DNA from 2 places in the Weizmannia sp. FSL W8-0676 genome. Region 2 is predicted to be linked to the other one. Evidence: a T-box and tRNA genes for the amino acid it is inferred to sense, from the RefSeq annotation. Region 2 holds a T-box; the other holds one or more tRNA genes.

Region 1 (3,582 bases), 1.0 Mb from region 2:
AGCTTGCTTTTAAAAGGTTAGCGGCGGACGGGTGAGTAACACGTGGGCAACCTGCCTGTAAGATCGGGATAACGCCGGGAAACCGGGGCTAATACCGGATAGTTTTTTCCTCCGCATGGAGGAAAAAGGAAAGGCGGCTTCGGCTGCCACTTACAGATGGGCCCGCGGCGCATTAGCTAGTTGGCGGGGTAATGGCCCACCAAGGCAACGATGCGTAGCCGACCTGAGAGGGTGATCGGCCACATTGGGACTGAGACACGGCCCAAACTCCTACGGGAGGCAGCAGTAGGGAATCTTCCGCAATGGACGAAAGTCTGACGGAGCAACGCCGCGTGAGTGAAGAAGGCCTTCGGGTCGTAAAACTCTGTTGCCGGGGAAGAACAAGTGCCGTTCGAACAGGGCGGCGCCTTGACGGTACCCGGCCAGAAAGCCACGGCTAACTACGTGCCAGCAGCCGCGGTAATACGTAGGTGGCAAGCGTTGTCCGGAATTATTGGGCGTAAAGCGCGCGCAGGCGGCTTCTTAAGTCTGATGTGAAATCTTGCGGCTCAACCGCAAGCGGTCATTGGAAACTGGGAGGCTTGAGTGCAGAAGAGGAGAGTGGAATTCCACGTGTAGCGGTGAAATGCGTAGAGATGTGGAGGAACACCAGTGGCGAAGGCGGCTCTCTGGTCTGTAACTGACGCTGAGGCGCGAAAGCGTGGGGAGCAAACAGGATTAGATACCCTGGTAGTCCACGCCGTAAACGATGAGTGCTAAGTGTTAGAGGGTTTCCGCCCTTTAGTGCTGCAGCTAACGCATTAAGCACTCCGCCTGGGGAGTACGGCCGCAAGGCTGAAACTCAAAGGAATTGACGGGGGCCCGCACAAGCGGTGGAGCATGTGGTTTAATTCGAAGCAACGCGAAGAACCTTACCAGGTCTTGACATCCTCTGACCTCCCTGGAGACAGGGCCTTCCCCTTCGGGGGACAGAGTGACAGGTGGTGCATGGTTGTCGTCAGCTCGTGTCGTGAGATGTTGGGTTAAGTCCCGCAACGAGCGCAACCCTTGACCTTAGTTGCCAGCATTGAGTTGGGCACTCTAAGGTGACTGCCGGTGACAAACCGGAGGAAGGTGGGGATGACGTCAAATCATCATGCCCCTTATGACCTGGGCTACACACGTGCTACAATGGATGGTACAAAGGGCTGCGAGACCGCGAGGTTAAGCCAATCCCAGAAAACCATTCCCAGTTCGGATTGCAGGCTGCAACCCGCCTGCATGAAGCCGGAATCGCTAGTAATCGCGGATCAGCATGCCGCGGTGAATACGTTCCCGGGCCTTGTACACACCGCCCGTCACACCACGAGAGTTTGTAACACCCGAAGTCGGTGAGGTAACCTTTACGGAGCCAGCCGCCGAAGGTGGGACAGATGATTGGGGTGAAGTCGTAACAAGGTAGCCGTATCGGAAGGTGCGGCTGGATCACCTCCTTTCTAAGGAAATTAAGGAAAACTTCGTTTTCCAACATTAAGTTTGACGTTTCCGTTTTGTTCAGTTTTGAAGGTTCAATCCTTCCTTATATTTCCTTTCATTAAGGGCCTGTAGCTCAGCTGGTTAGAGCGCACGCCTGATAAGCGTGAGGTCGATGGTTCAAGTCCATTCAGGCCCACCATTCCTTAATGATCGGGGCCTTAGCTCAGCTGGGAGAGCGCCTGCTTTGCACGCAGGAGGTCAGCGGTTCGATCCCGCTAGGCTCCACCTTTATAAATGTGTTCTTTGAAAACCGGATAGGAGAAATAAACCAAGTAAACCGAGAATCGCTTATTTTTGGATTTAAACCTTTTATGGTTAAGTTAGAAAGGGCGCACGGCGGATGCCTTGGCACTAGGAGCCGATGAAGGACGGTACAAACACCGATATGCTCCGGGGAGCTGTACGTAAGCTTTGATCCGGAGATTTCCGAATGGGGAAACCCCCTGTCTTTAATCGGACAGGATTCCTGCCTGAATCCATAGGGCAGGAAGGGCACACCCGGGGAACTGAAACATCTCAGTACCCGGAGGAAGAGAAAGCAATTGCGATTTCCCAAGTAGCGGCGAGCGAACAGGAAACAGCCCAAACCGGAAGGCTTGCCTTCCGGGGTTGTAGGACACTCATATGGGAGTTACAAAAGAACGGGGTAAGTGAAGCGGCCTGGAAAGGCCTGCCGGAGAAGGTAAAAGCCCTGTAACTGAAACTTCGTTCTCTCCCGAGTGGATCCTGAGTACGGCGGGACACGAGGAATCCCGCCGGAATCCGGGAGGACCATCTCCCAAGGCTAAATACTCCCTAGTGACCGATAGTGAACCAGTACCGTGAGGGAAAGGTGAAAAGCACCCCGGGAGGGGAGTGAAAGAGATCCTGAAACCGTGTGCCTACAAGTAGTCAGAGCCCGTTAACGGGTGATGGCGTGCCTTTTGTAGAATGAACCGGCGAGTTACGGTCTCATGCAAGGTTAAGCTGAAGAAGCGGAGCCGCAGCGAAAGCGAGTCTGAACAGGGCGAAAGAGTATGAGGCCGCAGACCCGAAACCAGGTGATCTACCCATGTCCAGGGTGAAGGCAAGGTAACACTTGCTGGAGGCCCGAACCCACGCACGTTGAAAAGTGCGGGGATGAGGTGTGGGTAGCGGAGAAATTCCAATCGAACTTGGAGATAGCTGGTTCTCTCCGAAATAGCTTTAGGGCTAGCCTCAAGCGGAGAGTTTTGGAGGTAGAGCACTGTTTGGACGAGGGGCCCTCATCGGGTTACCGAATTCAGACAAACTCCGAATGCCAAAAACTTATGCTTGGGAGTCAGACTGTGAGTGATAAGATCCATGGTCGAAAGGGAAACAGCCCAGACCGCCAGCTAAGGTCCCAAAGTATACGTTAAGTGGAAAAGGATGTGGCGTTGCTTAGACAACCAGGATGTTGGCTTAGAAGCAGCCATCATTCAAAGAGTGCGTAATAGCTCACTGGTCGAGTGACGCTGCGCCGAAAATGTACCGGGGCTAAACGTATCACCGAAGCTGCGGATGGACACCGTTTGGTGTCCGTGGTAGGAGAGCGTTCTAAGGGCGTTGAAGCCGGACCGGAAGGACCGGTGGAGCGCTTAGAAGTGAGAATGCCGGTATGAGTAGCGAAAGAAGGGTGAGAATCCCTTCCACCGAATGCCTAAGGTTTCCTGAGGAAGGCTCGTCCGCTCAGGGTTAGTCGGGGCCTAAGCCGAGGCCGAAAGGCGTAGGCGATGGACAACAGGTTGATATTCCTGTACCGCCTCTTCACCGTTTGAACGATGGGGGGACGCAGGAGGATAGGGCAAGCGCGACACTGGTTGATCGCGTCCAAGCAGTTAGGCCGGTGCGGAGGCAAATCCTTCGCGCCAAGGCGGAGCTGTGATGGCGAGGGAAATTAAAGTACCGAAGTTCCTGATTCCACACTGCCAAGAAAAGCCTCTAGTGAGGTGAAAGGCGCCCGTACCGCAAACCGACACAGGTAGGCGAGGAGAGAATCCTAAGGTGAGCGAGAGAACTCTCGTTAAGGAACTCGGCAAAATGACCCCGTAACTTCGGGAGAAGGGG
Region 2 (3,582 bases):
ATCGGCACGCCCCATGCACGCTGGCGGGAGATGCACCAGTCGCCGCGGTCGCGGATCATGTTATGCATCCGGAGTTCGCCCCAAACAGGCGTCCATTTGACATCTTCAACAGCTTTCAGAATGTCATCGCGGAACATGTCAATCGATGCGAACCATTGCGATGTTGCCCGGAAAATTACCGGTTTTTTCGTCCGCCAGTCATGCGGGTACGAGTGCGTTAAAAACTTCAGTTTCAAAAGCGCACCTGCCTGATCCAGTGCTTCGCAGATCGGTTTGTTGGCTTTGTCGTAAAACAGCCCTTCAAAACCGGGCGCGTCTTTTGTCATCATGCCTTTGTCATCTACCGCGCAAAGCACATCAAGCCCGTATTTTTTGCCGATGAGAAAGTCATCTTCCCCGTGTCCGGGCGAGGTGTGGACGCAGCCGGTCCCGCTGTCGGTTGTAACGTGGTCGCCGAGCATGACGAGCGAATCGCGGCCGTACAGCGGATGTTTTGCGACAATGTACTCCAGCTTTTTCCCCGGAACTGTTTGAACGACTTCCGCGTTTTCCCATTCCAAAACGCTGCTTACTTCTTCAAGCAGGGCTTCGGCAACCAGATATTTGTTGCCGCCCGTTTTTACGACCACATAGTTGATCTCCGGATTGACGGCAATGCCGAGGTTTGACGGAATGGTCCAAGGGGTCGTCGTCCAGATGACGATTTTTGTGTCCGTGTCAAGCACGCCTTTTCCGTCTTTTACGTCGAACGCAACATAAATCGATGGCGATTTGATGTCTTTGTACTCAATTTCTGCATCTGCAAGCGCGGATTCGCTGGAAGGGGACCAGTATACCGGCTTCAGGCCTTTGTAAATATAGCCTTTTTTCGCCATTTCCCCGAATACTTTGATTTGCTCGGCTTCATATGCGGGCCGGAGCGTTAAATACGGATTTTCCCAGTCGCCGCGCACGCCGAGCCGTTTAAACGCTGTCCGCTGGCGATCGATTTGCTCATGGGCATATTTTTCGCACAGTTTCCTGAATTCGGCAACCGACATTGATTTCCGGTCTACGCCTTTTTTTGTCAGTTCCTGCTCAATAGGCAGCCCGTGCGTATCCCAGCCCGGTACATAAGGGGCATGGTAACCCGTCATCGATTTAAACCGGTTGATGATGTCTTTCAATGTTTTATTCAGGGCGTGGCCCATATGGAGATCGCCGTTTGCATACGGAGGCCCGTCGTGGAGCACAAACAGCGGCCTTCCTTCCGTGCGTTTCATCACCTTTTGATAAATATCCATTTCTTCCCATTTTGCCTGGATTTTCGGTTCTTTTTTCGGCAAATTTCCACGCATCGGAAAATCCGTTTTCGGCATTAAAAGTGTATCTTTGTAATCCATGCTGATCCTCCTGCCTTTTGCATATTGTATTTTGAATTTTTCGTTATGTTCAGCCTTGCCAAAAATCCAATAAAAAAACCTTCCCATCCCCAAAATAGGGACGAGAAGGTTCCCGCGGTACCACCCTAGTAGGCATCCAATATGCCCGCTCGACATCCGTAACGTGGAAGGTCCCGCTTAACTCTACTGGCCTTTTCGGCGTTCAAGGCAAGAACTCAAGGGGGATGTTCAGGCTGCGCGCTTTGCCGGGCTCGCACTGTCCCCGGCTCGCTTGGAAAGCTTTCACAACCCTACTGCCCTGTCATCGTTTTTTCGTATACAGTATTGAATGTATTCCATTATAGTTGACCCTTTTCGGATTCGTCAAGTCTGATTTGCTTCTTCTTCTTCCAGCTCAAAGTCCGTGGCATCGACTTCAAATTCCATCAGCTTTTCCCAGTCATCGTTATCAATCAGGTCAAGCTGCGCCTCAATCAGCATTTTAAAGCGCGTCCGGAAGACTTTCGACTGTTTTTTCAGCTCTTCGATTTCGAGCGCAATTTTTCTTGCCTTCGAAAGGGCTTCATTGACAATCCGGTCGGCATTTTTTTCCGCCTCGCGAATGATCAGTTTCGCTTCTTTCTGGGCATTGCCCTTTACTTCTTCCGCCGCTTCCTGGGCAACAACAATCGATTTATTTAAAGTTTCCTCAATGGAAGTAAAATGGCTCAGCCGTTCGTTTAATGACGCCACCTTATCTTCCAGGTTTTTCTTTTCGCGGATCAGCATTTCATAATCTTTTATCAGCTGGTCAAGAAATTCATTTACTTCATCTTCATCATAGCCGCGAAACCCTTTGCTGAACTCCTTATTATGTATATCTAAAGGCGTTAAAGGCATGTGGCCACCTCCTGTTCAATTTGCCTTTCGATTGCAAGATTCCCCTTCTTTTTTATATTATAATGGAATTCGACGATTTTTTGGGAAAATCCTGCTAATCAATCAAATTATTTTAAAATCCCTGCCACCATTCGCCATTTTTCTTTCTTCGTTTTGCCTTCCACCCGGATGAGCCGGCTTCTCCCGTATCCCCTGGTTGAAAAAGTATCGCCTTCCCCGCACTGGAATGACGGGTCTTCCACTGTTTTCCAGTTCACTTTCACAAGCCCGTGCTCAATCAGCATCCGCGTTTTCTGCCTTGAAATGTTATAAACGGCGGACAAAATCACGTCAAGGCGGAGCGAACTGACGGTGGCCTGTTTTTCAAGCCAGTGTTGTTGCTGCCGGATGGCCTGATCCAACTGCATTTTCGTAAGGGTGACCGGCGTTTTTCCGATCTGCCGGAATTCCATTTGAATAAAGTCCGCAAGTTCGGCCGCAGCGAAAAACTGAATGCGCCCTTCCCCGATTAAAATATCCCCGAATTTTTCGCGTTTCAGGCCGAGCGCCATCAGCGAACCAAGCACATGTTTATGTTCAAAGGAAACAAATTTGGCAGGGTAATGTACTTCGAATAAGGCAAGATGGAAGTCGTCCTCATCCGGAGAAAAATAGTCAGGAAAAAGCAGTATTCTTTTCCGCTCGCTCTCTTTGTATCCGCCAAAAGCCCGGACGGAGACCGCGCCGTGATTTCCGGTCACCGTGTTGACAATCTGCTGCATCCGCGGATCCAAAAAATCCGTCAGTTCAGGGGCATACGCATCTTCCACGTATTGTTTCCAGGCCAGCACCTGGTCAATAAATTCCTTTTCATCCGGCCGGAAATGCTGGTAAATCGAATCCATTTGTCTTTGCTCCTTTTAAAAAAAGGAACTGCACAGTCCCTTTTTCTGAAAATGGCTTTTTTACATGAACCAAGAAAAAATTTGCGCAATGCCGGCTCTTGCCAAATCCAGGACAAAAAAAGCGACGATCGGAGAAATATCAATCATGCCGATCGGCGGAATGATTCTGCGGAAAGGGTCAAGATAAGGTTCCGAAACGCGCGCAAACAAACGCCCGATGTCGGTGTCCCTGAGATTAAACCACGACATAAAGATATAAATCAGGAGAATGTAAGAGTAAATTCTCATGAGAAGCAGAATGATGTTTAAAATTGAGACTAAAATTGGATCCATCCGGTTTATGGCCACCTCGTATCGTCATATTCCTGCCCCTGCAGGAATTCAGAAATTTTTCCGGAAACTTCCACGTTATCCGGCGTACAAAGAAAAATATTGCT

Evidence for each region. A T-box is a leader RNA that pairs with one kind of tRNA and senses whether it is charged. The one in region 2 lies ahead of ileS (isoleucine--tRNA ligase), so its partner is inferred to be a tRNA-Ile.
Region 1: it encodes a tRNA-Ile, which carries the amino acid that the T-box ahead of ileS (isoleucine--tRNA ligase) is inferred to sense. The anticodon was not compared.

The regions. Positions count from the first base shown of each region.
Region 1 is NZ_CP151954.1:94,481-98,062, forward strand. It holds rRNA gene NST20_RS00475 (16S ribosomal RNA) at 1-1,475, shown strand, start outside; tRNA gene NST20_RS00480 (tRNA-Ile) at 1,578-1,654, shown strand; tRNA gene NST20_RS00485 (tRNA-Ala) at 1,668-1,740, shown strand; rRNA gene NST20_RS00490 (23S ribosomal RNA) at 1,829-3,582, shown strand, end outside.
Region 2 is NZ_CP151954.1:1,128,778-1,132,359, reverse strand. It holds gene ileS (isoleucine--tRNA ligase) at 1-1,382, opposite strand, end outside; T-box leader at 1,476-1,696, opposite strand; gene NST20_RS05445 (DivIVA domain-containing protein) at 1,746-2,261, opposite strand; gene NST20_RS05440 (RNA-binding protein) at 2,369-3,145, opposite strand; gene NST20_RS05435 (YggT family protein) at 3,206-3,478, opposite strand; gene NST20_RS05430 (cell division protein SepF) at 3,484-3,582, opposite strand, start outside.